One region of the Desulfovibrio sp. 6_1_46AFAA genome, then DNA from elsewhere that is predicted to be linked to it. Evidence: predicted binding sites of a transcription regulator. Region 1 holds the regulator's gene; the other holds the start of a gene.
The links. Region 1 encodes sigma-54, which starts transcription at its own class of promoters, with help from an activator protein. Its sites were predicted from a motif close to CTGGCACGGNNNNTGCTT; they were not measured.
Positions count from the first base shown of each region.

Region 2: the regulator sigma-54 is predicted to act here: its motif matches at 2,001-2,018, upstream of HMPREF1022_RS07780 (Spy/CpxP family protein refolding chaperone).

Region 1 is NZ_JH114300.1:475,670-479,879, forward strand. It holds gene HMPREF1022_RS01915 (PTS sugar transporter subunit IIA) at 1-152, opposite strand, end outside; gene rapZ (RNase adapter RapZ) at 187-1,140, opposite strand; gene hpf (ribosome hibernation-promoting factor, HPF/YfiA family) at 1,217-1,756, opposite strand; gene rpoN (RNA polymerase factor sigma-54) at 1,794-3,224, opposite strand; gene HMPREF1022_RS01935 (CTP synthase) at 3,466-4,210, opposite strand, start outside.
Region 2 is NZ_JH114302.1:229,460-233,669, reverse strand. It holds gene zraS (two-component system sensor histidine kinase ZraS) at 1-500, opposite strand, end outside; gene HMPREF1022_RS07785 (periplasmic heavy metal sensor) at 900-1,373, shown strand; gene HMPREF1022_RS07780 (Spy/CpxP family protein refolding chaperone) at 2,094-2,609, shown strand; gene HMPREF1022_RS07775 (methyl-accepting chemotaxis protein) at 3,247-4,210, opposite strand, start outside.

The DNA.
Region 1 (4,210 bases):
TCAGAAACTTCATGCGCCACGTCAACGCTGATGGAACTGCAATCGCTCAGCGGTCCCAAAATAAATTCGGCCGTACGCAGCATGGCAGAACCGTAGTCCGCATGGGAGACCACAATGATCCCGACTTGTGTCGTCTTGCTTTCATCCGTCATGGCATTCCTCACGGTTCACAACCTGCCAGCTTTTTCAGCCAAGTTCAAGGTGCCGGTGCTCCAGAGAGGTCGGGTAGTCCGCCTGGCGAAGCGCCTGTGACAATTCTTCGGCCATAGCCACCGAGCGGTGCCGCCCGCCGGTGCAGCCCACGGCGATGGTAATCCGGTAGCGGCCTTCGGCCTCCATCAGGGGCAACATGAAAAAAAGCAGGTCCAGCAGTTTCTTGCGGAATTCCACCGCGCTGGACGAGGCGAAAACATAATCGGCCACGGCCTTGTCCTTGCCGCAAAGGGGGCGCAGCTCTTCCACAAAATACGGGTTGGGCAGAAAGCGCAGATCAAAAACCGTGTCGGCTTCTCGGGGCACGCCGTACTTGAAGCCAAAGGAAATCACATTGACGCGGATAGCGCGCAATTTGTCCTTGTTGCCGCTCCAACGCTTTTGAATGGAACGCCGCAGGTCATGGATGGAAAAACGCGAAGTGTCGATAACCAAGTCGGCCATTTCCCGCAAAGGGCGCAGGCGGTTGCGTTCGGCGGCCAGGGCGGCTTCAAGGCCCATGCCCTCCCGCTCCAGCGGATGCGGGCGGCGGGTGGTGGCGTAGCGGCGCATGAGCTCCTGCGCGTCAGCCTCCAGAAACAGCAGAAGCGGACGGATACCCTTGGCGGCCATAACGCTCAGGGCGTCGTTGATTTCATCCGGGAAATTGCTCTGACGCATGTCCATGCCCAAGGCAATGCCCATGAAATGACTCATGGAAGGGCGTTCCATCATAGCGGCCATTTCCGGGGCCAGACTTGCGGGCAGACCGTCCACGGCGAAATAGCGCAGATCTTCAAAAACCTGCACGGCCGTACTTTTGCCCGCGCCGGAAAGACCGGTGACAATACAGACCTGCACAGGGCGGTCATGGGCGACTTTGGGCGTGTCAGCAGATGAATCCGGATCGGACGGGCTGCGGCAGGGGGGCTGCTGTGACGTGCTCATACGTATACTTCACTGGGAGCCACCGGGCCGATCTTCGTGCGAAGACAGGCCCGGCGGAAAAAGTATGGCGGAACGGCTACAACACGGGATCAATCAGGGCGTAGCCTGTAGTGCGCCGACGGTAAACCACATTGACGCGATTGCTTTCGGCATTGAGAAAGACCAGAAATTCGCTGCCGATGGAATCCAGTTGCATCAGCGCCTCATCCAGGTGCAGCGGCTTTGGCGCGAAGCGGTCCGTGCCCACCACGGTCTGACTTTCCTCGGGCTGGGCTTCCAGATTGTAGGTAAAGACGTCCACATCGGCATTGCGGGCCTTACGGCGTTGTTCCTTGACGCGGGACACCTGACGCTTGATCTGGGCTTCCACCTTGTCGGTCACAAGGTCGATAGCCGCGTACATATCGGAGGTCTGCTCGGTGGCGTTGATATGCAGGCCCTCGCCGGAAACGGTCACTTCGCAACGATGGCGGAATTTATCCACCGTCAGCACGACGCTTACTTCCAGACCCGCGGACTTGCCATAAAACCGCCCCAACTTTTCCATGCGGCGGCGGGCATACTTCTTCAAATGATCGGAGGCCTCAAAATTCTTGAAGGCGAAAGAGATATTCATGCGTTCCTCCTTGGGATTGCAAAGCACCGCTGTGAGATCAGAAGTGCTCCTTACGCCGTGACGACGAGGGAATGTCCAGCGCCGTGCGGTACTTGGCCACCGTACGCCGGGCAATATTCACTTTCAGGCGCTCCTTGAGCATTTCTCCGATGCGTTCGTCACTCAAGGGGGCCTTGGAGTCTTCATCGGCTATGAACTTCTTGATCAGCGCCTTAACGCTTTCCGAGCCGACCTGACTGCCGTCGTCCAGCTCAAGGCCGCTGTTAAAGAAGAACTTCAGCTCAAAAATCCCGTGGGGCGTCGCCACGTATTTGTTGGTAGTGATCCGGCTTACGGTTGATTCGTGCATGCTGATATCATCGGCAATGTCTTTCAGAATCAGCGGAGCCAGTTTGGTGACGCCGTTTTCAAAAAACGGCTGCTGGTGGCGCACAATGCTCTCCACCACCTTGTACAGCGTACGCTGGCGTTGATACAGGCTCTTGATCAGCCAGGAGGCCGAGCGCATTTTTTCCGTACAGTATTCTTTTTCCTTATCCGAGGAAGATCCCATATTCATCTGGCAGAGCGAGGAAAGCTGCAACTGCGGCAAACCGTCTTCATTGAGCAGAATGACGAATTCATCGCCCATCTTGTACACAAAGACATCCGGGCTCACATAGGTGGGTTCGCCGCCGCCGAAACTGGCGCCGGGCAGTGGATCAAGGCTCTGGATGATGTTCAGATATTCCTTGAGTTCCTCCATATCCAGCTTGAACTTGCGCAGCAGAGGCTTGTAGCGCTTGGCCTCCAGATCTTCCAGATGGGACTGGACCAGATCGAGAAGAATGGGATCCCGGTCATAGTTCAGACTTTTCAGCTGGATCAGCAGACACTCGCGCGCGTCGCGCGCGGCCACCCCTATGGGATCAAAAAGCTGCACTCTTTCCAGCACCGCCCGCACCTCGTCGGGCGTGGATGTGGTCATCTCCGCGATTTCTTCCAAGGTGGCCTGCAAATAGCCGGAGGAAGACAGATTGCCGATGATGACCTCGCCGATTTCCTTTTGCGCCTCGGTCAGCATGGAAAGGCGCAGCTGCCAGAGCAGATGCCCTTCCAATGTGGGCTTGGCGGCATAACGGGCTTCCAGAGGAGAAATTTCTTCAGCCGCTTCAAAGTCACGCGGCTGTACTTGGCGCGGAGTGCTGGCGAACTCGCCGAGATAGTCCTCCCACGAGGCATCCTTGGCGAGTTCCTTGTCGTAGACCTCTTCTTCAACGGCCTCCCGGCGCTCTGTCTGGGAGGCCTGATCCGAAGAAGACTCATCACCCGAGAGCTCCTCAAGAAAAGGATTGTCCAGCATCTCCTGCTGCACGGTTTCCAGTAGTTCCACGCGCGAGAGCTGAAGCAGCTTGATGGCCTGCTGTAACTGCGGCGTCATGACCAGTTGCTGAGCCAATTTCAATTGCTGACGAAGTTCCAGTGCCATGTCTGCTCTTTTAGGCTGATAAGCTACAATGTCTGAACGGAGTTCTCATTTACAAAAATTGTGCCATATGCTGAAAAATTATGCAATAGACGGAAGCTGCGAACAAAAAGGGAAAGGCCGCAAGGCTTGCGCCGGGTGGCGGCCCCTACGGAAACCGCAGGGAACCAAGTCTCAGTTACGGCAAAGGGGAGGCCTCAGGCCTCCCCTTTCATACATCACAAGCCAAGCGACAAAACGGCGCTCAGGCTTTGGATTGCTTTTTGGCCGCCTTGATGAATTCGCGGAACAAAGGATGGGCTTCCATGGGGCGGGATTTGAACTCGGGATGGAACTGACAGCCCAGGAACCAAGGATGGTCGGGCAGCTCCATGATTTCCACCAGAGAGTCGTCCGGCGCCGTGCCGCTGAAGGCCATGCCCTTCTGGCCCAGAATTTCCTTAAAGGCATTGTTGAACTCATAGCGATGGCGATGCCGTTCGTCCACCATATCCTTTTTGTAGGCTTCGTGGGCCTTGGTGCCGGGCAATACCTTGCAGGGATAGGAACCCAGGCGCATGGTGCCGCCCTTATCGCTGCTGGCGTCGCGTTTTTCCACATTTTTGGTGCGGAAGTCGAACCATTCGGTCATCAGGTAAATAACCTTGTGGTCGGACAGAGGATTGAACTCCTCGGAATTGGCGTCGTCCAGACCGGCCACATGGCGGGCAAATTCAATGACCGCGCATTGCATGCCCAGACAGATACCGAAGAAGGGCACGTGTTTTTCGCGGGCGTAGCGGATAGCCGCGATCTTGCCCTCCACGCCGCGGTAACCGAAGCCGCCGGGCACCAGAATGCCGTCACAGCCCTTGAACACTGAAGCCGCGTTGTGTTCGGTCACATTTTCGGAGTTGACGTAGCGCAACTCCACAGCCACCCGGTTGGCCACGCCGCCGTGGATCAGGGCTTCGTGCAGGCTCTTGTAGGCTTCTTTCAGGTCAACATAC
Region 2 (4,210 bases), on a different contig from region 1:
CATTGCGCCGCCGCGTCCGGGGCCAGCTCGCGCATGCGCTTTTCATCCAGTTCCCGGCCCTCAAGCTGGAGGATCTCGCCCAGGCGCACCCGCTTGCTGTGGGCCACGATCGTGCCGTCGGGCATGGTCACGGCCACGAACATAATGTCCGGGCTGGCGGCCATTTCCTCCAGCAGAACCTGCAGGCGCACCCCGGCCTCGCTGCGCATGCCCGAACGCAGAATGCTTTCAAAAGCCATGATCAGCGAAGAGCCCTTTTCCGCCAGCAGACGGGCCATAGCCGCTTCACTGCGCTCAATGGAGATGAAAGCCAGCAGCCCCACCATCAGGGCCAGCACCACGGCCGCACCGCCCAGCACCAGGCCCAGGGGCGTGCGGGAAGCCCCCACGCGCATGGCCAGGGCACGGGGAGGCGCATCGGGCGCGGGGGCGTCGCCCCCGCCGGGCACAACGCCGGGAGCGCCCGGCGCGGACCGGACGTCGTCTTGCTCAGCATTCATATTTCGACTATAGCCGTCCCGCTCGCGGCTGTCATCCCATGGGCCGCCGTGGGGCTAAATTTTTTGCACGTTTTTTGCAAGAAATTCCTAAAATGCGTGGAAACAGACAACCGGCGCTCTTAACGCTTGCGCCACGGAAAACGGCCTGATATTGGCTGAACAATACGCTGAGTCAGCCAAAGCTCTGCGACAGACGGCTTGCAATTCAGCTACGGCACGGAGAACAACAGTAATTTCGCAGACTGTCGGCCCATGTAACACAGTATTGTTGTTGCTTGTACTCACAGTGCCGTCTGTATACGCACGGTTCGCAGGTGCGTCCACAAGCAGCGTTTCCGGGCCGCAACGTTCGGCGTCACGAGAAGATATGCCGGATCGAACTTCAATAAAGGTTACTCTATGTTAAGAGTTTGTTTTTCGCTTTGCCTTCTGGCGGCGTTCTGCCTCTCGCAGCCCGTGGTTGCGGGGCATAGCGGCCCCGGCCCGTACAACGGGCAGGGCGAATACAGAATGGGGCGCTACCGAGGCAACGTCCAGGATATAGATGATTGGTTGGAACAGCTTCCCCCGAATCAACAGAACAAAGCCAGAAGAATCATAGATGACGCCCGCCCCCGTGTCCGTGAGCTGCGCGGCCGCATCCGGGAAAAAATGGCGGAACTGGAAAGCCTCAGCTACGACCAGGGAACCTCCCCGGATACCCTGCCCCGCCTGGGCCGGGAATTGCAACAGTTGCGCGACGCCCTGCGGGCCTCCCTGATGGATGTGGACGAGCGCCTGCGCCGTGAAGTGGGCGTTTCGCTGGGGCCGCCCGCCAGCCGGGGCTGCCGGATGAGCCATGCCGGCATTCCCCCGGCGGATGAAGAAGAGTAGAGGTTGTCGCCACGAGCGTCTGATTGCGAAAAATATGTTTTTTCACCGGCTCGCGGGGCTGCGCCGCCCCAAACCTCTACGGGTTCTGTGTGTCTGATTTGGAAAATCAGACACGAGCCCCCATCCGTTCACTAAGAGCATTTCAACTTTGAGAATACACATTCCCAAAGTTTTTAAGACGCTCGCCCTACTCTCAATGTCCGTACGGCGCGCTTAGCGTGCCTGCGGCCATGGCCCTGCGGGCCACCCTTCGGGTCGGTCTCCGGCGCTTAGCTCTGCTGTCGCCATCCGTAAGGCGGCATAGCCGCCAACGGCTGACGCTCGTGGCGGGCGTCTGCTTACGCAGCCACCAGAGCAATTTCAAAGTGAAATTGCTCTAAGAACTCCGGGCTCCGGTGCGGCCGACCGGCCCCCGCCTGATATCTTGTCGGCACGGGGTCGCTTTTTCCACTTCCCGCCCCCCCGTGCCCCTCCGCTTCCGCCTGTGTGAAATATAGTCACCTGTGTAAATTTTATACAACCTGTACGCGCTCTGTATAAAAAACATACGCCCCGCTTTTTATTCTTCCCGCATCAATAGAGGAAAAACTCTATTAAATTATAATAGGTTAGCCGTTTTGTCGAACGTTGGCACGCGCATTGCTATAAGAGGGCATGACGCACGGAACACCGAGCGCCGAGAAAAAATAACCTAACTGCTTGAAAGGTAAGGAGATTATAATGAGAAGTTCCCGTTTCATTCTGCCCGCCCTGCTGGCCGCCGCTCTGACTGGCGGCATACTGGTCACGGACAGCATGGCCCGCTCCCACTACAGCCCTGATTCCGGCTACGGCTGCGAAGGCTGCCCCGGTGGGTACGGCCAAGGATGGAACAGAGGCGCGGCTCTGAGCCCCGAGCAGCAGGAAAAATATACAAAGATCGTGGACGAGTACGCCAAGCGTATGGATCCCCTCCAAGACCAAATTTTCGTAAAACGGCAGGAATTGCGTGCCCTGAGGAACGCTACCAACCCCGATGTCAAAGCTGTACGGGAAACAGCTACGGAACTAACGAAATTAAATAATCAGCTGGGCGCCCTGCACGATGAAATGGCCCAGCGCCTTGAAAAGGAAGTGGGTGAACCCGCAGGCGCAGACACCCGTCCTAATGGATACGGTCCCGGTTACCACATGAGGGGCCACGGTATGGGTTACGGTCACGGCATGGGCTATGGCCACGGTATGGACCAATACTAGTCGACAACAACCTTTAACCTGCTGAATCACCAACTTGTTTATCCGCCGACGGGCGGTCGACATATACGAAAAAAATAAAACAAATTTCCTTGCCGCTCCCAGCCCCCATCAGGAGCGGCAAGGAGAACCCCCCGAAAAACCTCCTCCTTTGAACAGAACCCTCTAACCATCGGAACATCCTCCCTCTCAGCGGCCGCCGGTTGCCCCCGGCGGCCGCCCTTCCTTTTTAAGCATGGCGTCCGCAAGCGGCGCCGCCCGCTACAAATCTACACGGCAAACCCTGTCCATTGCGGCCCCACCGCGCCCAGCCGACGGCCGCATCCACAATTCAGCCCTTTCGCGGCACGCGGCGGCACACGTCCGAGAGACCGGCCGCTCCAAGCAGAAATTCTCCCCCGCCCGAAGGATCAACCATGGCTGCAAAGCCCGCCCGGGAAGCGTGGCCGCCGTGACGCAGCGAAAAACCACGTTTTTCGCAATCAGACACTGGATGCCCGCGCCCTGTTCGCCGAATATTCCGTCCCAACAGGACCTGAGGCCGCCGGAAACGGCAATTGCCCCGCCAACGATGACAGCCGGCGTTGCCGCCGGCTGTCATACTGTCGCAAGGGGAAAAAAACGCGTCGTGCCCCGGAAATCAGGCTTCTTTCATACGGATGATGAGCTCATTGAGCCGCTGGGCTTGCGCGGCAAGGTCGGACACGGCCTTGGAGGCCTCGGCCATGGCCCCGGCGGTCTGTCGGGACATGTCGTTGACCTGGACGATGGACTGGTTGATCTCCTCGCTGGCGGCGGACTGCTCCTCGCTGGCCGTGGCGATGGCGTTGACCTGGTCCCCCGTGGCTACCACGGTGGCGACGATCTCTTCCAGGGCCGCGCCGGAGCGGCTGGCCAGCTCATTGGCCTCGCCGATGCGTTCCACGGCGTTGTCCACGCCGGTCATGCTCTTGGCCGTGCTTTCCTGAATAGCCGTGATGGCGTTGCCCACGTCGTTAGTGGAAGCCATGGTCTTTTCGGCCAGTTTGCGTACCTCGTCGGCCACAACGGCGAAACCGCGCCCGGCCTCGCCCGCGCGGGCGGCCTCAATGGCCGCGTTGAGCGCCAGAAGGTTGGTTTGGTCCGCGATGTCCGAAATCACGGCCATAATCCGGCTGATGTCCCGGGCGTGTTCATTGAGCTGGGCCATATCGCCCTTGAGGGCCAGGGACATCTGATGCACATCCTCAATGCTGCGCACGGCCTTTTCCACCACCTGCGCGCCGGCCTCGGCCTTTTCCTTGGTCTCGGCGGAGGCGCTGGAGGCGGAACCGGCATTCCTGGCTACTTCCTGCACTGTGGCGTTCATCTCGTTCATGGCCGTGGCCGCTTCGGAGAGCCGCGTGGCGGACTCGGCCGCGCCCCTGTCGGACTGCTCAATCTGGGCCGACAACTGGGTGGAGGCCGAAGAAAGCACGGCCGCCACTTCCTCCAACTGGCCGGCGGCGCTCAGCATGCCCTCGCGGCGCGCGCCCTCGGCGGCTTTGCGGGCTTCCTCAGCCTCACGCATGGCTTGGCGAGCCTCTTCAGTGGCCGCATGGGCCTCCCGCGTCTTTTGCTCGCTG